Regions from separate parts of the Methylotenera sp. 1P/1 genome, predicted to be linked through region 1. Evidence: predicted binding sites of a transcription regulator. Region 1 holds the regulator's gene; the other holds the start of a gene.
What was found. The regulator FliA, encoded in region 1, starts transcription of late flagellar genes. The targets are predictions, from matches to a motif close to CTAAAGTTNNCNNAAANNNTGCCGATANNA.
Positions count from the first base shown of each region.

Region 2: A3Q3_RS0101005 (flagellin) is a predicted target of FliA. The motif match lies at 9,553-9,582, and genes of this name have one in related genera.

Region 1 covers NZ_ARWC01000001.1:726,667-738,784, reverse strand. The annotation lists gene A3Q3_RS14105 (EAL domain-containing protein) at 1-2,175, shown strand, start outside; gene motD (flagellar motor protein MotD) at 2,188-3,009, opposite strand; gene A3Q3_RS0103405 (flagellar motor protein) at 3,021-3,761, opposite strand; gene A3Q3_RS0103400 (RNA polymerase sigma factor FliA) at 3,743-4,480, opposite strand; gene A3Q3_RS0103395 (hypothetical protein) at 4,501-5,325, opposite strand; gene flhF (flagellar biosynthesis protein FlhF) at 5,318-6,751, opposite strand; gene flhA (flagellar biosynthesis protein FlhA) at 6,748-8,826, opposite strand; gene flhB (flagellar biosynthesis protein FlhB) at 8,823-9,998, opposite strand; gene flhD (flagellar transcriptional regulator FlhD) at 10,668-10,985, shown strand; gene flhC (flagellar transcriptional regulator FlhC) at 11,036-11,602, shown strand; gene A3Q3_RS0103360 (class I SAM-dependent methyltransferase) at 11,635-12,118, shown strand, end outside.
Region 2 covers NZ_ARWC01000001.1:208,433-220,550, forward strand. The annotation lists gene A3Q3_RS0100960 (TRZ/ATZ family hydrolase) at 1-500, shown strand, start outside; gene ubiG (bifunctional 2-polyprenyl-6-hydroxyphenol methylase/3-demethylubiquinol 3-O-methyltransferase UbiG) at 525-1,226, shown strand; gene A3Q3_RS0100970 (HAD-IA family hydrolase) at 1,223-1,876, shown strand; gene recR (recombination mediator RecR) at 1,950-2,549, opposite strand; gene A3Q3_RS0100980 (YbaB/EbfC family nucleoid-associated protein) at 2,568-2,876, opposite strand; gene dnaX (DNA polymerase III subunit gamma/tau) at 2,901-4,589, opposite strand; RNA gene ffs (signal recognition particle sRNA small type) at 4,745-4,841, opposite strand; gene A3Q3_RS0100990 (GGDEF domain-containing protein) at 5,068-6,909, shown strand; gene A3Q3_RS13440 (sensor histidine kinase) at 6,953-8,392, shown strand; gene A3Q3_RS0101000 (response regulator transcription factor) at 8,587-9,228, shown strand; gene A3Q3_RS0101005 (flagellin) at 9,666-10,466, shown strand; gene A3Q3_RS0101010 (flagellar protein FlaG) at 10,540-10,899, shown strand; gene fliD (flagellar filament capping protein FliD) at 10,951-12,118, shown strand, end outside.

The DNA.
Region 1 (12,118 bases):
GAAGCGTATCAACGTTCTTTGTTGGATAATTTCCCATTCATGGTCTGGTTAAAAGACAAAGATAGTCGATTCTTAACCGTGAATGAGGCGTTTTTGTATGCATGCGGTGCCGATACTTTAGAGCAGGTGATTGGCAAAACCGATTCAGATTTTTGGCCACCTGATTTGGCTGATTCTTATAGATCTCAGGACAAAGCGGTCATGATTAGCCGTGAGCCCAAGACGCTGGATGCAATTATAGAGGTGGAAGGTAATCGTTTATGGTTTGAAGCTTACAAATCGCCAGTCATTGTAGAAGACAAAGTCGTGGGTACAGTGGGCTTTGCCAGAGATATTTCTAACCGTCGACGGATATCAAATTACGAGCAATTTAGAAGTCGCATGCTGGAACTGGTGGTGCGCGAAGAAAACCTACAAGTGCTTTTAGATAGTATTGTAGCGGGTATTGAACAGCTCAATCCCTCTATGTTTTGTTTGATTGCCATGCTTGCGGAGAATGGAAAGCAACTGACAGTAGTATCTGCCCTAAGTTTGCCAGAAGGCTTTGTGGATGCACTAGAAGGCATGAAAATCGGCATGGGAATGGGCTCGATTGGTACGGCGGCATTTATTAAAAAACGGGTGATTGTAGAGGATGTGATGACGCATCCTTACTGGACTAAGAACCGAGAAATTGCCCAGAAATATGGCATTGGTTCCAGTTGGGCGGAGCCCATTATTGGGGCAAAAGGCAATGTGCTGGGTGCCTTTGGCATTTATCACCATGAGGCGCATGCGCCGGATGAGTACGACATGATATTGATTGAGCAATCCGCGCGCCTGATCAGCATCGCCTTAGAGCGTAGCGAATCCATTTCTAAGATTGCGCACTTAGCCTATTATGACGACGTCACCGGCTTGCCCAATCGCAGATTCTTATTTGAGCAACTCAAGCGTTCCATGGCGATGAATCTTGAATCTGGGGCCAATAGTGCGCTGATGTATCTGGATTTAGACCAGTTTAAAACGGTGAACGATTCACGCGGCCATGATATAGGCGATATGCTGTTAGTAGAGGTGGCCAATCGATTAAGAGCCAATCTGCAAGCTGCCGATACGATTGCACGCGTAGGTGGCGATGAGTTTGTTGTGCTGGTCGAAAACCTAAGTAGTGAGTTGATTGAGGCGGCCAAGCAAGTAGAAATTGTCGCAGATCGTATTTTAAAAGTACTGAACAAACCATTCACGATTGCCAAGCAAAAACATCATAGCAGCGCCAGTGTGGGCATTACCCTGTTTGGGCAGCAGAAAATGGATGCAGAGGATGTGTTGCAACAATCTGATATTGCCATGTTCCAGGCCAAAAAAGCAGGGCGCAATACCTTTAGGTTCTTTGACCCCAAAATGCAAGCCAACATCACAGCATTGGTGGGTTTAGAAACAGAGCTGAGAAAAGCCATCAACGAATGCCAGCTCAAACTCTACTACCAAGTGCAAGTCGATCATTTAGGACAGCCATTTGGTGCGGAAGCGCTCATTCGCTGGCTACACCCAGAGCGCGGCATGATTTCGCCGGCCGAGTTTATTCCTCTGGCGGAAGAAAGTGGTTTGATTATCCCGATTGGTACATGGGTGCTAGATACCGCTTGTGCACAAATCAAAGCATGGCAGGCGGATCCCAATACCCGTGAGCTGACTTTGTCCGTGAATATTAGTGCCAAGCAGTTTAGACAAGTGGATTTTGTGCAGCAAGTGAAAGCCAGCATACAAAAACATGGCATTGATGCGATGCATTTGCGCTTAGAGCTGACAGAAAGCATGTTGTTGGAAAATGTAGAAGAAACCGTAGAGTACATGAATGCGCTGGGGCAGGTTGGCGTGCAGTTCTCGCTAGATGATTTTGGTACGGGTTATTCATCGCTGCAATATTTAAAGCGGTTACCGCTCTATCAGCTTAAGATAGACCAGTCTTTTGTGCGCGATATTGTGACAGATAGCCACGATAGGACGATTGTGCGTACGATCATTGCCATGGCGCAAAGTATGTACATCGGCGTGATTGCTGAAGGGGTGGAAACCCATGAGCAGCGCGAACTTTTGCTTACCAATGGGTGCCGTCGTTACCAAGGTTACTTTTTTGGTAAGCCATTGCCCATTGAGCAATTCAATGCAATTTTAAAGCTGAGTAAACAATAATACGCATGCCAGTTATGGCACTTGTGGTGTGATTTCTTGCAGTTTGACTTCTTGAGGCTTAATTTCTAGCGTATCTTGCAATTCGTTTTTTGTCTCATACAAAATCATGATCGATACGCGACGGTTCTTTGCCCGACCAAACTCGGTGTCACTACTGCTAATAGGTTGGGTAGCGCCGTAGCCTAGTGCGCTTAAACGCGTTTCTACTACGCCTGCTGCATTTAGCATGCGTACTACTGTACTGGCACGCACTGCGGAGAGCTCCCAGTTGGAGTAAAACTGGTGTGTATGTATCGGCGTATCGTCAGTGTGGCCTTCTACCTGAATCAAGCGTTGGTTGGCGTTCAAAATCACTGCGATTTCGTTGATGATTTCCACAGCAGAATCTGCAAGGTCTGCGGAGCCAGAGTTAAACAATACGCTGTCGTTAATATCGATGCGCACGCCACGGTTATTTTGCATCACTTGTACTTTACCATCCTGTATCATCAGCGCAAGCTTGTTAGAAAGATCAACGCCTAACTTAGCCATGTTTTCACGCTCACGTTTCGATTTCTCTTGATACAAATAACTCAGTGGTAATGGTTTAATCAGCGATTTTTCCGGTTGCGGTTTTACGTCTATTTTTTTTTGCTGTGGCACTGTTGGTGCGCTATCGCCGCTAAATGCAGTATCTATGGCGTTAGTCAGCGCATTGTATTTGCTGAGATTCACGGATGAAATGGCATACATCACCACAAAAAAGGCAAACAGCAGGGTAATAAAGTCTGCATACGATACTAACCAGCGGTCTGAGTTATCGTCATCATCGTCCAGTGGTTTTCTTCTAATCATGATTCGTCACATCAGTGTAAGTAAGACTGCAAACGCTCTTCCACAATTTTCGGATGGTCGCCGCGTGCAATCGATACCCAGGCATTCAGTAGCATTTCTCGGCGCATCATCTCGTGCGTAATCAAGGCTTTAAGCTTGCTGGCGATGGGTAAAAACACTAAGTTAGCAAAGCCTACGCCATAAATGGTGGCGACAAAGGCAACTGCGATACCACTGCCCAATTTGCTGGGGTCAGATAAATTTTCCATCACATGGATTAAGCCAATTACTGCACCTAAAATGCCAATGGTGGGCGCGTAGCCACCCGCTGCACTCCAAATTTTGGCGGCATTGCGTTGTTTGAGTTCATAAAAATGGATATCAATCGCACAAATCTCACGAATACGGTCAGGCGGTGTACCGTCGATCATCAGTTGTAAGCCTTTGCGAATGAACAGATCAGTTTCGCGGCCTAAATAACTTTCCAACATAAAAATGCCTTCTTTACGTGCATATGTGGCCCAAGCGCTGATGCGTGCAGCCAACTCACGGCGATCGTCATGTGGCGTGATAAATACATGTTTCGCCATCACTACGCCTTCTATAAAGCTTGCATAATTGGTTTGCAGCAATACTGCGCCGCAAGTGCCAAATAGCACAATCAGCAGCGCAGCTGGCTGTACCAATGAGGCAATTTGCCCACCCTCTACCGCTTGGCCAACAACCAGTGCGAGCAGGGCAATGGCTAGGCCAGCTAAACTACCCCAGTCCATGCTCTTTCTTTCAAATGTGCACGTAAGCGGCCAACCGCTTGGCTATGTAATTGACATACGCGGGATTCGGATACGTTCATGACGGCACCAATCTCTTTGAGGTTGAGCTCTTGCTCGTAGTAAAGTCCCATCAATATTTTTTCACGCTCGGGCAACGCTTCAATCGATTCAATGAGCGCATCACGGAAATCACTTTCCAGCAGGCCTTTGATCGGGTCGCTGTTCTCGTCGTCTACATAGCGGTCTAAAAAGTGCTCACCACCACTTTCATCATCATGAAAGTCTTCGTAATACACCAGTTGATGGCCTTGGCAATCGCCCAGTGTTTCGTAGTAATCATTGAGCGAGACATCCAACTTTTTAGCAATCTCGTTTTCTGAAGGTGCTCTGCCAAGTTGTTGTTCCAACTGATGGATAGCTGCTTCAATATCACGCATATTCTTGCGAATGCTACGCGGTAGCCAATCTGCGCTACGCAACTCATCTAACATAGAACCACGGATACGCTGGGCTGCATACGTTTCAAATTGCGCGCCGTGCGTGTCTTCATAGCGGTTAATCGCATCCAGCAGTCCTATCATGCCAGCCTGTATTAAATCGTCTAGCTCAACACTGGGCGGTAGTTTTGCCTTGAGTTGATAGGCGAGTTTTTTCACCATGGTGGCATGCTTGGTCAGCATTTCACTTTTTTGATCGTGTTTACCAGTAACTGTATACATAAATAACCTCTGGCCTAAATTCAGGCAAATTGTGCAGGCGTAAAATCTGCAGGAGTAGCGTGCTTATAATCTAATTTAAGTGCCATTTTCTTAAACGCGTTAGAGGCGGTTGCCAATGGAAATGCCTCGATGACAGATCGGCCTAATTGCGAGGCTTTGCTCAAATGGTCATCTTTTGGAATCGCACCAAAATACTCTAAATCAATGCGCATATAGCGTTTAGCCACAGATGAAATATTGTTAAACACCACTTTGGCTTGCTGTTCAGTAGCATCGTCCACAATGATGCCAAAGTGACGACGGCCTAATTGACTGTAGACCTTTTTAATCATGGCATACGCATCTTTAATCGATTCTGGCTGACGCGTGAGCTGGATAATAATTTCGCCATCGTTGAGCAAACTAATGGGTAGTAAATGAGCCTTATTGAGTGAAGCGTCTACCAATAAAATCTCGTACTGATCGGCCAAGGTATGAAATACTTGGGTTAAGTATTCGCTCATGGTGTGATTCAACATCTGATCCAATTGGCTTTTCTGCATCATTTTGGCAATGGAGAAACCATGTTGCGATAAATGAATGGCTTTGTTTAATCCCATTTTTTTACCGGCAGTATCCACCAAAGTAGGTAGGGCGTTAATGCCATAATAAGTCTCAGAAGACTCTTTAGAGGCATGGATGACTAATGTCTTATTGCCTTGGTCGCTGATCGATGCTGCAAGATTCGTCATCAGACGAGATTTATCTTGCGTAGCGGCAGCCGAGATAATAGAAATAATACGTGGCGCAGGCGCCGCCATGATTCTACGTAAGCCAGCCGCTTGGTCTTGTGGCACATTAAGCATGGTTCACCTCCGTCGCTTTCACGTAATCTGCGTAGTTATCTACATTGGCCACCACAAATGGCAATTCTTCTTCCAAGTATTGGAAAGGCCAGCTGGTCGAATTCAATGTCAATGCTCTGGAAATCAACTCTACTTTGTTGGCCACTTGCATGTCTTCTGGCACGCGTTGACCGTGCGTGGTGTAGTACAGTTTTAATTTCTCGCGGATGATGACGTCTAAGGTATTGCCAATGGTCGCGGCTTCATCCAATTTAGTGATAATGCAGCCATCCAACGCGCGGCCTTTATAGGCACGGATCACATCAGTTAATGTTTCACCGGTGCAAGTAGCGTTCAGGCACAGCAGCTTTTTGATATTCACATTCATTTTAGAAAGCATGGCGATTTGTTCTGTCACCATGCGGTCACGTTGGCTCACACCTACGGTATCCACCAAAATGCAGTGTTTGTGTTTGAGTTCATTCAAGGCGATTTTCAAATCGGCTTCGTCTTTCACGGCATAGACCATCACGCCTAAAATCTTACCGTAGATACGCAGTTGCTCATGACCACCAATCCTGTAGCCATCTGTAGTGATGAGGCCTAAGTTTTGTGTGCCATGCTTCATGACATAACGCGCTGCTAATTTAGCAGTAGTAGTGGTTTTACCCACGCCAGTTGGGCCTACCAAAGCAAATACGCCGCCTTGGTCTAATAATTCGCTTTCGTCTTTAATCGTATCCAGATTTCTGGCCAATGCACCTTTGATCCAAGCCAATGCGCGGTTCATTTCCAGGCTGTTTGGTAATTTTTCTGCCAACTGTCTAGAAAGTGATGCGCTAAAGTTAGCGGCTAATAAAGTGCTCAATATTTTGGCTTTCACCGGGTTGTGTTGCAGATTGTTGTTCCATGCCATGGCCGTTAACTGTGTTTCCACACGGCTACGCATGCCACGCATCTCATTCAACATCATGCTAAATTGTTGACTTAACTCTTGGTGAGACAAGCCGCTCATATCGTCATTTGCTTGCATATCAAAACTTGGTTGTTCCATAGCTGCGCGTCTAGAAGGCGCTTCTTGTCTAGGCGAAACTTTGGCTGCCGGCATTACCGCTTTGGGTTTTTCTGGCACAAACTCTGGCGCTTTTACAGCACGTTTGTTTTGATTGAGAATGGAAAGCAGGGTAGGCGCATCCGCGTAATCCTCTTCCTCTTCATCCTCAAACGTTTCTTGTGGAAGCTGCATGGTCGGACTGTCCAGCATATCTGCGCTGAGAGGGCTGAACTGATTCGCCATCGCATGCATGTCTGCCTCGCTGACTGCAAGAATCTCATTGCCGCCATTACTGGCACGGTTAGAAATAATCACCGCGTCTTCGCCTAAGGCTTTACGTACCATGCTCAACGCTTCGCGTGAGTTTTTTCCGAAAAATCGTTTAATGTTCATGCTTGACCTCCAATAAGACTAGTGACGCGAATGGTTTTTGAATCTGGTAATTCTTCGTGTGACAACACGCGAAGATGTGGAACGGAACGGCGTAAAAATTTTGCAAGTGCTGCGCGTAATGGCGCTGGCACTAATAACACAGGGGTTAAGCCCATTTGTTCGTGTTGTTTAGAGGCAGTCTCGGCTTGTCTGGCTAAGGCTTCGGCAATGCCTGGCTCTATAGATGTATTGTTGGCTGCATTGTTTTGTAAGGCTTGCAATAAAATGCGCTCTAGGTTGCCGTCTAACGTCATGGCAGTCACTTCGTTACCAATTGGGAACAAGTCTTGCACAATGGCGCGACCCAGTTTCACGCGTACTAGCGCAGTCAAATCGCCAGCATCTTGTGTTTGGATTGCATGCTCGGACAGCGTTTCCAAAATAGTACGCATGTCACGGATATGCACACCTTCTGTCAGTAAGTTTTGGAGCACTTTTTGTACGAGTGCGAACGATAAGAGTTTAGGCACTAAGTCTTCAACCAATTTAGGTGATTCTTTACCTACGTGATCCAAGAGTTTTTGTACTTCTTCACGGCCTAATAGTTCGGCTGCGTGCATCGAAATCATATGGTTAAGATGGGTGGCAATCACGGTGCCAGCGTCTACCACGGTATAGCCCATGGCTTGTGCATGGTCACGCATGTTGGCGTCTACCCATACTGCTGGCAAACCAAAGGCTGGGTCTGTCGTCACGGCACCTTCTAATTGGCCTGTCACCGTTCCTGGATCAATCGCTAAAAACTGACCAAAGTTTGATTCACCTGTAGCTACCTCAACCCCTTTAAGGGTGACGCGGTAGCTGTTTGGGCGTAACTCTAAGTTATCGCGAATATGTACGGTAGGTGCTAAGAAGCCAACTTCCTGTGCGAATTTTTTGCGGATACCTTTAATGCGTTTAAGTAAGTCACCGCCTTGTGCTTTATCTACCAATGGAATCAGGCGATAACCCACTTCTAGGCCCACGATATCGACCGGCACTACATCATCCCAGCTGGCTTCTTCTACTTCTGTGATGACTTCTGCCGGTGCTTCTACTTCTGGTTCAAGCGCTGCTTGTGTTTTTTGCTTGTCTACCACATACGCAATACCCGCCAAAATAGAGGCTAGTAATAGGAACGCAAAGTGCGGCATGCCTGGAATCAAGCCAATACCACCGATAATGCCAGCAGTCAGGTAAATCACAGTTGGGTTATTGAATAGTTGGGTAATCAGTTGGCCGCCAATGTCTTCGTTGTTGGCTACGCGTGATACCACCACACCAGCTGCGACAGAGATAATGAGTGAAGGGATTTGTGCGACTAAGCCATCACCAATCGCTAATAAGGTGTAATTTTTAACGGCATCACCAAACTGCAGATCATGTTGCACCATGCCCACAATCAACCCGCCGACAATGTTGATGATGATGACCAAGATGCCAGCAATGGCGTCACCACGTACATATTTACTGGCACCGTCCATCGCGCCGTAGAATTCAGATTCTTGGCCCACTTCGGTACGGCGACGACGTGCTTCATCTTCGCCAATCAAGCCAGCGTTTAAATCCGCATCAATCGCCATTTGTTTACCTGGCATCGCATCTAAAGTAAAGCGTGCGCCGACTTCTGCAATACGGCCAGCACCTTTGGTAATCACGGTAAAGTTAATGATGGTGAGGATAATGAATACCACGATACCCACTGCATAGTTACCACCAATCAAGAAGTGGCCAAACGCTTCAATCACTTTACCTGCTGCGTCTGGGCCAGTATGACCTTCTGTCAGTACTACACGGGTAGAAGCCACGTTGAGGGATAAGCGCAACATGGTAGTCATCAGCAACACAGTAGGGAAAGCAATGAAGTCCAAAGCTTTTCTAGTTTGCAGACCGATCATCAAGACCAAGATAGACAACGCAATATTAAAGCTGAAGAACACGTCCAGCATAATCGCTGGCAATGGCAAAATCATCATGGCCAATAGCATGATGATGATGACTGGTGCGGCAGCGGAACGTGCGCCCATATTGGCTAACCATGGAGGTAAGTTGTTCATGCTAAGCCTCCTTGTGCCATTAAGTTAGGTGCTGGGATCAAGCTATGTGGGTCTAGTGCATCAGGTACTGGCAAGGCTTTTGGTACTTCTGGTTGGTAGCCGCCTTGTTGTTTAAACATACGCAATTGGAATACATACGCTAAGACTTCAGCCACTGCCGCATATAAAGCTTCAGGGATTTCTTGATCTAGTTCTGTATGAGCATATAAGGCACGGGCAAGTTTAGGAGACTCGAGCGTGACAATATTGTTATCTTTGGCAATCTCACGGATTTTAAGCGCAACAGCATCTGCACCTTTGGCCACTACAATCGGTGCGCTCATGCCTGCTTCTTGGTATTTCACAGCAACGGCGTAGTGGGTTGGGTTAGTGATGACCACATCCGCTGTTGGGATTTTTGACATCATGCGGCGGCGTGCCATCTCACGTTGTTGTTGGCGAATCTTGGCTTTGATTTCTGGATTACCTTCGGCTTCTTTAGATTCTTGTTTGATCTCTTCTTTGGTCATTTTGTGTTTTTCAGCGTAGTGATAGAGCTGATAAGGCACATCAATTGCTGCAATAAAAATCAATGCAGCCACAATCGTTAAGAAGCCTGAGAGCATTAAATCACTTACTTCACCAATGCCAGCTTCTAGCGGCATATTAGAAAGTGACAGAATCGGTTTTAAGTCGTTACTGACTACCCAGTAAGCAACACCAGCAACGATGATGGCTTTGCCTACGGACTTGATAAGTTCGACCACAGCATTTTTAGAGAACATATTGCTGATGCCTTGTAATGGATTTAGGCGATTGAATTGCGGCACGAATGCTTTATTACTGAATACCCAGCCGCCTACTAATATAGGAGACGCAACTGCAACGGCAAGTAGTACCAATGCCAGTGGAGCAAATGCAATCAATAAATCGAATACGGTATGCGAGACGCGCATTAATAGTACGGCAGGATCAAATGCTACAGTACGGTCAAACTCTAAGCCGGAACGTAGCGATTGCTTTAATGCGGTGTTCAGAGGTTGCTGCATCATCATTAAGCTCAAGCCAGAAGCAAACAACACAGCACATGCCGCCAACTCGCGAGAGCGGGGCACATCGCCTTCTTCCCTAGCTTTTTCTAATCGCTTGGGGGAGGCCTGTTCTGTTTTTTCTAAATCGCTTTCTTCAGCCATGATGATCTCTAACTATTCATTACCTCTTAGTGGATGATTGAATTATTAGATAACTCATGACAATTACATCTTGAGAATAAAAGGGTTTATCCCCCCCTTTCTTTTGTCCAGTAGCATGTTTTTTGTTTGAAAAGATGCATTTTTTCTACAAAAAATAAATATTTTTAATTTTATTATTATTTAAATTCAATGTCTTATGAACTTTTTTAAAAATATTTTAAATTTCCCCTAAAGTTTTTCTAAGGCGGGCCGTTACTGAAGTTAATGCGTCAATAGATGAAAAAAAGTGAGCACGGGCAATTGCAATTGGTCGCAGAGATGCGACAGCCCGATGTAACAGCACTATTTAACGACACCATGTAACGACACTATGTAGATAAACTTTAATTATTTTTAAACTATTTTTGGAATTTAATGCAATGAAAGTCGATTTTTAACCGTATTTAGCATCACGCTTGTACTAAGTGATGATGTCTAAGTCATTGATTTTAAAATAACCCATCAGCAGCACGTAGGCGTTTGTAGGACAAACGCCTACGTGCTCGCGTCCGTTTCGCTTACGTAATTAACCGACAAACCCCAATTGTTGCTAGGCATCAATAAGTTCAAAGTACGCCTAACGCAACACAACATGTTTATAACGTTAACCAGACAAGAATGGGGTCAATCATGAATCAAGAAGAAATGATGTTAGAGATTAAAGATGCAAACCTTAACTACTTAATGTTGGCACAACAATTAATTCGTTCCGATAAAGCAACAGCAATTTTCCGTTTAGGTATCAGCAAAGACATTGCAGACTTGTTAGAAGGCTTGAGCAACTTACAACTTCTAAAATTGTGTAATACCAACATGATGTTAGCACGCTTCCGTTTTGATGATAGCGATATTTTAGGCATGTTGACTAACTACACTAAAGATCGTGCACAAGCACACCTACATACAGCAGTGTTGATGGCAGGCCAAACTGCCGATGCAATGGCTTAGTTTTTGAGACATTCGATCTCTAAAAGATATTAAGGAATAAGGGGTTTATCATGCAAAAGAAAAGCGTAGTCAATGAGGCAGAACAAATTCAATTGGCCATGGAAATGATTCGTTTAGGCGCGCGTTTACAGCTCCTAGAATCACAAACCACATTATCGCGCGAGCGCTTGATTAAACTCTATAAAGAAATGAAAGGCTGCTCACCTCCAAAAGGGATGTTGCCATTCTCAACCGATTGGTTCTTAACTTGGCAGCCAAATATTCACTCTTCCATTTTTTATAATATCTATAAATTCATGGTGGATTACGCAGATGTAAGCGGTATTCAAGCCATCATCAAAGCCTACGGTTTGTACTTGCAACAAGTGACTGATGGCCAAACAGATGCAGACGTTGAACCAGTGCTTTCACTGACACGTGCATGGACCTTGGTACGCTTTGTAGAAAGCAAAATGTTGAAACTCAATGCATGTAACTGCTGTGGTGGCAATTTTATTGTGAACACTTATGACTTGAATCAACACTATGTATGTAACTTATGCCATGTGCCTTCACGTGCAGGCAAAACCAAAAAAGCCAAAGAGTTAAGCTACAAATTAGTTTCTATGACAGCTTAATTGTATAGATTGAATGATTGAGGCGAGCGCAAATGCAACTTCATAGCCAACACCGTCCAGACAGATTTTTTGAAGACACTGCTTGGTATCAACGTGCGTTGCAAAGCCTTAGTAAGACGCCTTCGCTATTAGCACTGTTAGTACAGTCTGCCGCATTCGGTGTGATATTGATGTACGCCAAAATGAGCGCACCGGCTGAGAGCGCACTGTTAACAGCTGACATGACGTTTTATGTGTTCTCTTTGGTCTTATTGCAGTCCATGTTTGCTACGTTTATTGCCACCTGTGTAGGCATGGCAGTATGGTGGCGCTGGATTCACTTTTTCTTCCCGCTGGCGTTATGGCTGATGTCCATTTTGCATGTGCCCAGCAGCGTATATTTCATTGGATTTGTGGTGACCATGGCCCTGTACTGGACCACATTTAAAACACAAGTCCCGTTTTATCCTTCCCGTCCAGCCGTATGGCAAGCATTGCACAACTTGATGCAACAACATCGTCCACACCATGCTTTAC
Region 2 (12,118 bases), 520 kb from region 1:
CGCCGATGGCGAAATGTGATGCATTGGGTATCAATATTGGTATTGGTACGGACGGGGCAGCCAGTAATAATCGATTAGATATGTTTGCTGAAATGCGTATGGCTGCCTTATTGGCAAAAGGGCAAAGTGGCGATGCTACTGCGATTTCTGCACATCAAGCCTTGGAAATGGCTACCATCAATGGGGCAAAAGCTTTGGGTTTGGAGTCTCAGCTAGGATCAGTCACGGTAGGCAAACAGGCGGATTTAATTGCAGTGAATATGGCAGAGATGGTGTCTCAGCCTTGCTACGACCCCATTTCTCACTTGGTGTATGTTGCAAGCCGTGAGAACGTAACGCATACGTGGGTCGATGGTCAGCTCAGATACAATAAGCCAGAATCTAGCACGGGTGTTTTTAGCCAAGGCGTGTTTAGTGAGGTGGAGCCGCACACACTATTGCACATTGCGCAGCAGTGGCATCATAAATTAAGCGGTGCTTTCTCCCACCGCCAAGCATGACAAGTATGAATGGGATGAATAAAGATGAGTAATGTTGATAGCGCCGAGCTAGATAAATTTAGCGTGTTAGCCCATAAGTGGTGGGATAAAAACAGCGAGTTCAAACCGTTACATGAAATCAATCCATTGCGTTTGCAATACATTGATGCGCGTAGCCAGTTACGTGGCAAGCGTGTGCTGGATGTTGGGTGTGGTGGGGGTATTTTGTCTGAATCCATGGCTCAAGCTGGCGCAATTGTGACTGGCATTGATTTGGGTGAGAAAGCGCTCAATGTGGCTAAACTACATAGCTTAGAGTCAGGTGTTGCTGTGGATTACCAACGTATTGCAGTAGAAGCATTTGCGGCGGCACAGCCTGCCTCGTTTGATGTGGTGACCTGCATGGAAATGCTAGAGCATGTACCAGACCCCGCCAGTGTTGTGCGTGCTTGTGCGCAGTTGGTGAAGCCGGGTGGACAGGTATTTTTTTCTACTATTCATCGCAACCCTAAGGCCTATTTGCTGGCCGTGATAGGTGCGGAGTATATTCTCAATATGTTGCCACGTGGCACGCATGATTATGCCAAATTTATCAAGCCTTCTGAGCTGGCATCATGGATGCGTGATGCGGAGCTCACATTACAAGACCAAGTTGGGCTGCATTATCAACCGTTTACACAACAGTACTCACTTAACAGCGATGTCAGTGTGAATTACATGGTGCATGCACAAAAGGCAGAAGCGTGAGTTCTATACAAGCCATTTTTTTCGATCTGGATGGCACGCTGGTAGATACTGCGCCAGATTTGGGCTACGCACTGAATTTGCAATTGACGCGTCACGGCAGGCCAACATTAACCGATGATGAGATTCGTCCATTTGCGTCACATGGCTCGCGTGGTTTATTGGGATTGGGGTTTGGTGTGACGCCAGAAGATCCTAATTTTATTGTATTGCGTGATGAGTATTTGCATTTGTATGACCAAGTGTTTACTCGGCAACCCAAGTTGTTTGCGGGCATGCAAACCGTGCTGACTGCGTTAGATGAAAGCCAAATTCCATGGGGCATTGTGACCAATAAGCCTAAACGCTTTACGCAGCCACTGGTGGCAAGCATGGGCTTGCATGTGCAAGCTGCTTGCGTGGTGAGTGGTGACGATGCGCCACAGCCTAAGCCATCCCCGGCCACTTTGTTGATGGCATGTGAACAGATTGCTGTGGACCCTGCAAATTGTATATATGTGGGCGATGCAGAGCGTGATATACAAGCAGGAAAAGCCGCAGGCATGCAGACAGTCGTTGCGTTATTTGGCTATTTGGATGCCGGTGATAGGCCTGAAGCTTGGGGGGCTGATGTCATGATTCATCAGCCTGAAGAATTGTTGGATTTTATTTGAGCTAGAAATTTAAGCTATAAAATCAGCTGGAAATCCGTTGGGCCAATCATTATATTCAGAGTAAAGAGTCTCATTAAGCAACGACTTTTCGCTCAATTAGCGCGGTGGAGAGCGTGCCACTATCTACATACTCTATTTCGCCGCCCATAGGTAAACCCCGTGCGATGCGGCTTACGGCAATACCGCGGGCTTTCACCATTTCGCTGATATAGTGAGCGGTAGCTTCACCTTCGCTGGTGTAATTGGTAGCCAGAATCACCTCTTGGATGACGCCGTCTTGCACGCGCTTAATGAGTTTGTCTAAGTGAATTTCTTTCGGGCCAATGCCATCAATTGGCGACAAGCGACCCATCAGCACAAAGTACATCCCCGCGTAAGATTGTGTTTGTTCCAGCATCATTAAATCCGTAGGCATTTCCACCACGCATAACATACTAGGCTCGCGCTGCTCAGCGTTACACAATGCACAAACGGCTTGTTCACTAAAGTTATTACATAGTTGGCAATGGCCAATCGTATCTAGTGCGTGCTGCATGGAGTATGCAAGCTGTCCTGCACCTTTTCGATCACGCTGCATCAGGTGGTAAGCCATGCGTAATGCAGATTTTGGCCCTACGCCTGGCAGGCAACGCAGGGCTTCGATCAATTGCTCAAGGGCGGGTGGATTTTTCACAAGGTAATGTGGGTTAAATTAGAAAGGCATTTTAAAGCCGGCTGGCATGACTGCACTCATGCGCGCGCTGGAGGTGGCTTCCACTTTTGCTTTTGCATCTTTTAACGCCAGCAGTACTAAGTCTTCTAATGTTTCTTTGTCGTCCATCACTGCATCATCAATCACCACACGCTTGACATCATGGCTACAGGTCATGGTGATTTTAACCATGCCGTTGCTTGCAGAGCCTTCCACTTCAGTTGTGGCTAGTTCTGCCTGCGCCTTTTGCATGTTTGCTTGCATTTGCTGGGCTTGCTTCATCATGTTGCCCATGCCGCCTTTCATCATTTGAATGCTCCTTTATTAAATGAATTATTGAACAGGTTTAATTGAGTTAGGAATAATCGTGGCGCCAAAATCGCTCATCAAGGATTGCACAAAATGATCCTGCAAAATAGCGGTTTCGGCATTCGATTGAATCGTCGCTTTTTCAATCGCTATTTGCTTGGCAGGGGTATTGGCCTCGCTGCCGATTTCAAACTGTAATTTGATTTTACGCCCAAAGTGTTGATGTATCGCATCGCTTAGTTTGTCTTGATAGTTTGGACTCGCTAAATGCTTGTGCGTTTCAGCCACTTTAAGCGTAATGCTGTGCTCGTCATAAGTGACCATTTCGCAGTTTTGTGCCAATGCACGTGCCAAGCCTAGTTTGAGCCGCTGTTCTACTAGCGTACGCCAATCTCCGTTAAAGCTGCGCTCGTTTGACTCTTGTTGTGCATCGGCCAACGTAGGTTCTGGTGCTATTGGCCTGCTAATAACGGGTTGAGGCAATGTTAATTCCGTTGTGCTAGATGCTAATTGCGGTGCGGCAGGGGCTACTTCTGGCACGGCTTTACGCTGATCGCCTAAGTTGGCGGAGACATTAGTAGTGTTGGTAACGGCTTTGCGTTCTGGCTCGCCAGAATCTGATAGTTTTTCTTGTGGCGTAAAGGCCAACATACGCAGCAGGGTCATGGTGAAGCCTGCATACTCATCGGGCGCTAACCCGATATCACGGCGCCCCAGAATGCTGATTTGGTAGTAAAGCTGCAGGGTTTCAGCAGAAATGGTCTCGGCTAACTGCAAGAGTGCAGCACGCTCTGGCAAATCATTGGCAATGGTTTCCGGACAGGTTTTAGCAATGGCAATTTGATGCAGTATGCCCGATAGATCGCCCAGTGCCGCTTCAAATGAGATGCTACGGGTGTCCATGACTTTTGCTTTGGCAATCAGCGCAGCGCTGTCATTCGCAAGCAGTGCCTGCAAAATCTCATATAGATAACTTTGGTCAATTGCGCCCAGCATGCTGCGTACTTCTGCTTCATTCACGGTTTGGTTGCCATAAGCAATGGCTTGGTCTGTGAGCGAGAGCGCATCACGCATGCTGCCGGCAGCGGCACGCGCAATTAAATGAATAGCGCTGGCTTCAAACCCAATCTGCTCTTGTTGCAAAATTTGCGTGAGATGTTCTGTAATCGTGGTGCTTGCCATTTGACGCAAGTTAAACTGCAGGCAGCGTGAGAGTACCGTTACCGGCACTTTTTGTGGGTCAGTCGTGGCCAAAATAAACTTCACATGTGCCGGCGGTTCTTCCAGGGTCTTCAGCATGGCATTAAATGCGCTCTTAGAAAGCATGTGCACTTCATCGATGATATAGACTTTAAAGCGGCCTGCTGTGGGTGCGTATTGTGCATTTTCAAGCAGCTCGCGCATCGCGTCTACTTGTGTGTTGCTGGCAGCATCTACCTCAATCAAATCAATAAAGCGGCCTTTATCAATCTCTGTACAGGCATTGCATACGCCACATGGCGTAGCGGTAATGCCTTGCTCACAGTTAAGGGATTTGGCCAAAATACGCGCGATGGTTGTTTTGCCTACACCGCGTGTGCCGGTAAACAAATATGCATGATGCAAGCGTTGTTGCTCTAGCGCATTGGTAAGCGCGCGCACGACATGCTCTTGCCCGACTAAGGTATTAAATGATTTGGGACGCCACTTACGTGCGAGTACTTGATAAGACATCTAGTGGCCTTTGCGTCAATACGTTAAATGATACATGGGTACGTAACATGCCAACACTTGATGACTAGATGATGTGTCCGGCATGTAAAAGTGCTAAACGTTTGGCATGCATGTGAACGATCCAATCAAACAACGTTATCTTCCATACAAGTGGAGGAGGCGAGCCAAACCCCCGGCACTTGCTCAATAGTTGTGGCTGCTTGCTTCCGCATCTGACCAGGTTGGCTACTTTACAATGCGGGGAGGCCCGCCAAACAGTATTTTACAATACTTTCCTCCGTTCAACTTCACTTCGCGTGGCAATTTTTCTCTCACTGGTCTTATCACTCACAGATGAGGCCAGCCAATCTTGTTAATAAACTGCGCTAATTTTAGCAATTAGAGGGCTTAAGTGTGCTTTTTCAAGCATTCAAAATCATGCATATCGCGCCAAAATGCTATGACGACAATTGTCCATTTAGGAAATCTCAGAATTATTATGGCAACGCCTCAACCCAAAAAAATTGTATCGGCACCCGATATCGCACGCGAGACCATTAAGCAAATGGCAATGCGCCGCGTTGAGCCTACGCCCAATAATTACGAGCTTATTTACAATGAGATTGCGGGTGTTCCGCAAAAAGAAACCTTAAACAGTGCGATTAAAAAAGCATTGAAGCAATTACCAAATCAGAGCACAGAGCAAGCCAATTGGATCAACCGCTGGGAAAAGCTATTGAAGCAGGATAACTGGTCCGGGCTAGCCGATGTGTTAAATGAGGGCATGGACAGCAGTGTGACCCAATCCAAACAATGGCCCGATGCGATTCGTCTTTTACTCAAAGGTTGGGATGCGCGCCGTAGCAGTACCGATATTGCGCGTAAAAGAGAAACGCTGGAACGCGTGCTGATTAATTACGGTAGCGACTCTCAGCTGTCTACCAAAATTCAAAATCTAGCGACCAGCTGGGGTGCGAATGAGCCAGTTGGCGAGAATGCGATGCCAGCATTGACCGAGCCAGATGAGGCTAATCAAGCTGACACGACATTACTGCAAAAAATCGACAATAAATTGAGCGCTGTCATCGGCGTAGGCAATGATGAAACTAAACAGTTTCATGAGACTTTCCAGATTTTACAAGACATGTTGAAGCAGTCATTGAACCACGGATTGATTCCACGTTTAGATGGCTACCCGGAATTGCGTGAAGAAGCCTATGAACTAGCGGTGTTGACTGAAAAGGCCCGCAAATTAAAAGACTGGCAGTTTATGGCCAAGCAATTTAGAGCACTGCTGGTGAGAGTGGAACTGATTGGTGCAAACGAAGAAGGCATTAAACAAGATTTATTAAGATTGCTCAAATTGCTACTCAGCAATATCAGTGAACTGGTGGCCGAGGATCAATGGCTAAGAGGGCAAGTCGCTACTGTGCAAACCATTATCTCTGGTCCGCTAGATCGCGTGCAGATTCAATCGGCAGAGAAAAGCTTAAAAGAAGTCATCTATAAACAAGGCATGATTAAACATAGTTTAATCGAAGCAAAAAACTCCTTCAAAACGATGATCTCTACTTTTGTGGACCGCTTGAAACATATGGCGGACACTAGTGGTAGCTATCATGAAAAAATCGAAGTCTACGCTGATAAGCTCTCTGAGACTGATGATATTTTGAGAATCAATGAGTTGTTAGAAGGCCTGATGCGCGATACGCATACCATGCAGGCAGACATCATGCGTTCACGTGAGGCATTGCTACATCAACGTGAAGAAGCAGAGAGCTCACAAGAGAAAATCAAAAAACTGCAAGAAGAACTGACACAGCTGAGTGAAGCCGTGCGCATGGATCAACTTACCGGTGTATTAAACAGACGTGGTTTAGATGACGCACTGACCACTGAAATTTCAAGGTTTGGTCGCGGTGGTGGCCCATTAACATTGGCGCTGCTGGATATTGATAACTTTAAACACCTCAATGATACCTACGGGCATCACGTGGGAGATGTTGCGTTGAAACATCTGGCCAATGTCGTCAAAAAAACCATTCGCCCAACCGACATTGTGACCCGGCTTGGTGGTGAGGAGTTCGTCATTCTGTTGCCAGATACCAACATTGACGAGGCTGTCATTACCATGACACGTTTGCAACGCACGCTGACCAAAGAATACTTTTTAGGCAATAACGAGCGCTTGCTGATTACGTTTAGCGCAGGGATTGCCTTGTTTAAAGTAGAAGAAGATCAAACAGGTCTGATTCACCGTGCCGATCAAGCCATGTATTTAGCCAAGAAATCTGGCAAAAACAAGGTGATGACTGAGCTGGATTTAGCCAAAGCGCAATAGGAACACGCCGGATGTATACCACTTTTGATGTAAGGAAATTCAATTGTTAGCACTTGTCGAATCACAGTTAATTTTAAAATCACTCACATTGGCGCCTACCGATGAAATTTATGTGTTGGATGCCACTACGCTGAATTTGCTTTATGCGAGTGATGAGGCACAAAAGAGAATCGGCAATGATGAGTTAATGATTCAACCTGAACAGTTGGAAGCAATCCTCGGGGTGAGTTCAAAAACTTTGGTCACGTATGTAAACCAGCAGCGTGACAAAAAAGCACTGTTCGAATTGAGCGTCAATCAGCCGCTGCCTGAGGCTGGGGTTCATAAAAATCAACTCCGTGTTATGCTAATACAATCAGGTCAAACCGAATATATTCTTGTGACAAAAAGCGAAATCTCCCCTAACGAAAAAGTAGTGATGGCACTCAGCGAGAGTGAATCGCGTTTCCAAGCCATTGTCTCCAATATTCCTGGCTTGGTGTTCCAAATGCAAATGACGGCTGATCACGAAGTGAGTTTTCGTTATGTGAGTGACGGCTGTGAAGCGTTACTAGGACTTACCGCAAACGACTTGCAGGTAGATGCACAGCAGTTGTTTTCTATTATGAATACGCGCGACCGCCAAGATTTACGTGCCAAACTCATCAGCAGTGCGCAAAGCCTAGAAAAATTGGATTGGGAAGGGCGGGTGTGGATTGATGGTTGGCAAGATACCAAATGGATTAACTTGCGTGCCACTATTAGCCAGTTAGGCGATGGTGTGGTGCAGTGGGATGGCATTATGCTGAACATCACACAAAGTAAATTAGAGAAGTTAGAGATTGAACAGTCACGCCGTGAGCTAGAGCAATTGACTGCCCATATGAATCAAGTGAAAGAGCAAGAGCGTATTAGCATTGCGCGCGAGATTCATGATGACTTGGGTGGTAATCTAACCGCTATTAAAATGGGCCTGGCCAGCATTGCACAACAAATCGCTGCACAGCAATCCGTATCTTTAGAACAAACCGCTAACTTAGAAGCGATTGTGAACCGTACGTTTGAAGCGGTACATCGTATCTCTGGCAATTTAAGACCGAGCATTTTAGACCTTGGTATTGTCGATGCAGTTGAGTGGCAGGTGAATCAGTTTAAAAAACAAGTCGGTTTAAAATGTGTATTTAGCACTAATCAAGCAGAGATCATGCTTTCCACAGAGCAATCGATGGCTTTATTTAGAATCTGCCAAGAATCACTTTCCAATATTGCGAAATATGCCAAAGCCTCACAAGTGAATGTGAGCTTAGAAGCCTCGGGCTATGAAGTAACACTACGAGTGATTGATAACGGTATTGGTATCAATGATGTGGATAAACTAAAAACCAACTCATTTGGGCTTCGCGGTATGCAAGAACGTGTGTCTGCATTGAATGGTAGCTTATCTATTGGCGTGGTAGACCAAGCGAGTAGCGGTACCAAAGTAGAGGTCACTTTGCCGATATAAACCCCGTTATAAATTCATCACTTCTCTTGTAGTTTCGATAGTTAGTTAGCCACCCACAGGGTGGCTTTTTCATTTTGTAATTTTAATTAACTGTTTAAATACAATTATTTATTAATAAATTATCAAAAATTTACACTTATTTTTTTGTTTGGCACGCAATTTGCTGTTAAGTAATTAACAGTTAAGGGGTGCGTATGAACAACAAAAAAATTAGAGTGATTGTGGTAGATGACCATGCCATTTTAAGATCAGGCATCAAACAAATCTTATCCACCACCGGTGAAATTGAAGTGGTTGCCGAAGCAGAAAATGCGACTGAAGCGATTAAATTTGCGCGTGAGATTGAGGCCGATGTGATGTTGCTGGATATTTCACTGCCAGACCGCAGCGGCATGGACGCATTGAAATGCATCAAACGCGATAATCCTTCACTGTCTGTATTGATGTTGTCTATGTATATGGAAGATCAATACGCTGTACGCGCTTTAAAATCAGGGGCTTCTGGCTACTTATGTAAACACAGCGCATCTAATGAATTATTGTCAGCCATTCACGCCTTAGCCAAAGGCAAAAAATATATTACGCCAGAAGTGGCCGAGATTTTGGCTGAGCAAGTCAGTGATGAAAAAACACAAAATCCGCACGAGACACTTTCAGACCGCGAATACCAAACGATGATCATGATTTCATCGGGCTTCTCTGTGAGTGAGATTGCCGAAAAATTATCGCTCTCTGTAAAAACAGTGAGTATGTACCGCACACGTTTGTTAGAAAAAATGCATTTACGTCATAACTCTGACATCACGCATTACGCGATTAAGAATCAACTGGTTTAGATCTATCGGGAGGTAGTCCTCGGGGTTTGCTATGCAAACCCCATTTTTTTGCCTCGCATATCTACGTTTGTGCACTAATTCTCCTCAAAGTTTATCTTAAGAGATAGCTGGTTTTTGTCTCTTTGTTAATCCCTTCACCACACAAAATAATCGCTATCATGCTGATATATCGTATTTTTTAAGGAGTCAGCCCTAAATAAAAAGGTATTACCCTAAAGTTTTGAAAATGATAGCCGACATCATATTCATCGGGTCTGCTTAATCGGTAATTGTTTGAGGTTATGTGGGTTAAGTAACTGTTTCATAAAAAGTTTTGTTCTTACCCTAAACTTTTACAAAAGCTTACCGATAATAGATTTAAGTGCGACGCAATATGAAAAGTTGCCAAGCGAACAGTAGGGTGATTTGAATATTTTATTTTATTTAGGAGATTTATCATGGCTGCAGTAATTAATACAAACATTGCTTCATTAAACACACAACGTAACTTGAGCGCTTCACAATCAGGTTTAAATACATCTATCCAACGTTTGTCTTCTGGCTTACGTGTAAACAGCGCGAAAGATGACGCTGCTGGTATGGCGATTGCAACACGTATGGACTCACAAGTACGTGGCATGAACGTAGCGATGCGTAATGCAAACGATGCGATTTCTTTTGCACAAACTGCTGAAGGTGGTTTGAGTAAAGTAACAGACGCATTACAACGTATGCGTGAATTGGCAGTGCAATCTGCCAACGGCAGTAACTCTGCTGGTGACCGTACAAACCTAGATGCTGAGTTCCAAGAACTAGCTGCAGAGGTGACACGTATCGGTACAGCTACTAAGTTTAACGGTACAGCAGTGTTTGGTGGTGGTTCAACTACATTCCAAATCGGCGCTGATTCTGGCGACACGATCTCTGTATCAGCAGTAGCTGCAGCAACCATTACAGGTAGCGTTTCAACAGCAGCAGCAGCAACAACAGCGTTAGGTGCAATTGATACAGCGTTAGATGCAACGAATACTAAACGTGCGACATTGGGTGCGGTACAAAACCGTTTTGAAGCTGTGGTAGGTAACTTGCAAGTGGCTTCAGAGAACCAATCAGCAGCTAAATCACGCATCATGGATACAGACTTTGCTGCAGAAACAGCTAACTTAACACGCGGTCAAATCTTGCAACAAGCAGGTACAGCGATGTTAGCGCAAGCAAACTCACTACCAAACAACGTATTGAGCTTGTTAAGAGGGTAATTCGTAACTTGAGTAAATTGACTTCCACAGGGCGAAAGCTCTGTGGAATTTTCAGTAAGATAGGGAGTACAACATGTTCCAATCTTCTTTAGATGCATACGGTACAGCTAAATTAACTGCTGTTCCAGGAAGTCAAACCGTTCAGGCCACTAGTGGCCTAAAAGTCGTTACGAAGCCAGAAGAGTCTTTACCAGCTGCTGTTGAATTAGATAGAGCAACATTGACTGGCGCAGTGAAGAAATTGAATGATTATGTAGCGCCTGCGTTACAAACCATTCAGTTTTCAATTGATCAGGAATCTGAGCGGATTGTCGTCAAAGTCGTCGATACCGCCACCCAAAAAGTGTTAAGACAGATTCCTAACGAAGAAGTAATGGCGATTACCAAGACGCTGGATAAGTTACAAGGCTTGGTGATTAGACAAACGGCGTAACAGCAAGCGTGCGCTTTAATAGGATGCAGTAAATATTAAGGATGGATAATTATGGCAACAGTCTCAAGTACCTCAGCAATTGATGTTAATTCAATTGTCAGTAGCTTAATGAGCGTTGAACAACGACCGCTCACCTTAATTACCAACCAAAAAACTGCTTACGAAGCTAAGCTTACGGCTTATGGCACTTTAAAAAGTGCACTTTCCACGTTTCAAACTTCGGTCAGTGCACTGGCAGCTGCTTCCAAATTTAACGCACAATCTGCCACATCTGCCACGCCTAGCATGTTTACCGCTACGGCAAATGGCAGTGCAACTATTGGTGATTACGCAATCACCGTGAATCAACTCGCAAAATCACAGAAAATTGCTTTAGATGGAGTGGCCAATACCACGGATGTCATCGGCACTGGAAAATTGACCATAGCGTTTGGTACGTATGCCCCTGAGATTGTTTCACCCGCCACGCCTGCTAGCTTTACTGCCAATCCAAACAAGACCTCATTTGATGTCACTATCGATGCAAGCAATAACACGCTAGCGGGTGTGCGAGATGCGATTAACGCTGCCAATGGTGGCGTGACGGCCACCATCGTCAATGATGGTACTGCCAATCGCTTGGTGATTACCTCTAAAGAAACGGGCGAGGTGAATAGTCTGAAGATTACCGTAGCCGATGATGACGGTAATCCAACGGATAACACGGGTTTATCGAGATTGGCTTATGATCCATTATCGACTGCGGGCGCTGGCAAGAACATGAGCCAGTTACAAGCACCACTGAATGCCTTACTCAATATTGATGGCATTGATGTAGTCAAAGCCAGCAATAGTGTGAGTGATGCGATTGAAGGCATTACCCTTAATTTGCTAGGCACCAGCAATAGTCAGCCCGTCAATTTGGCTGTGGCGTCCGATCAAGCCAAAATCAAAGAATCGGTGACGGCCTTTGTGGATGCGTATAACAAGCTGAACGATACCTTGCGTACCCTCACCAAATATGACGAAACTGGAAAATCTTCCGGTAAGTTGTTAGGCGATGCGACTGCACGCAATATCACGGCGCAAATTAAATCTGTGGTGACCAAAGTGGTGGATACGGGCGGCACGATTACTTCGTTGACCGACATTGGCGTGAGTTTTCAGCGTGATGGTAAATTGGCATTAGACAGCACTAAGCTGACCGATGCGATTAGCAACCATTTTGATGATATTGCAG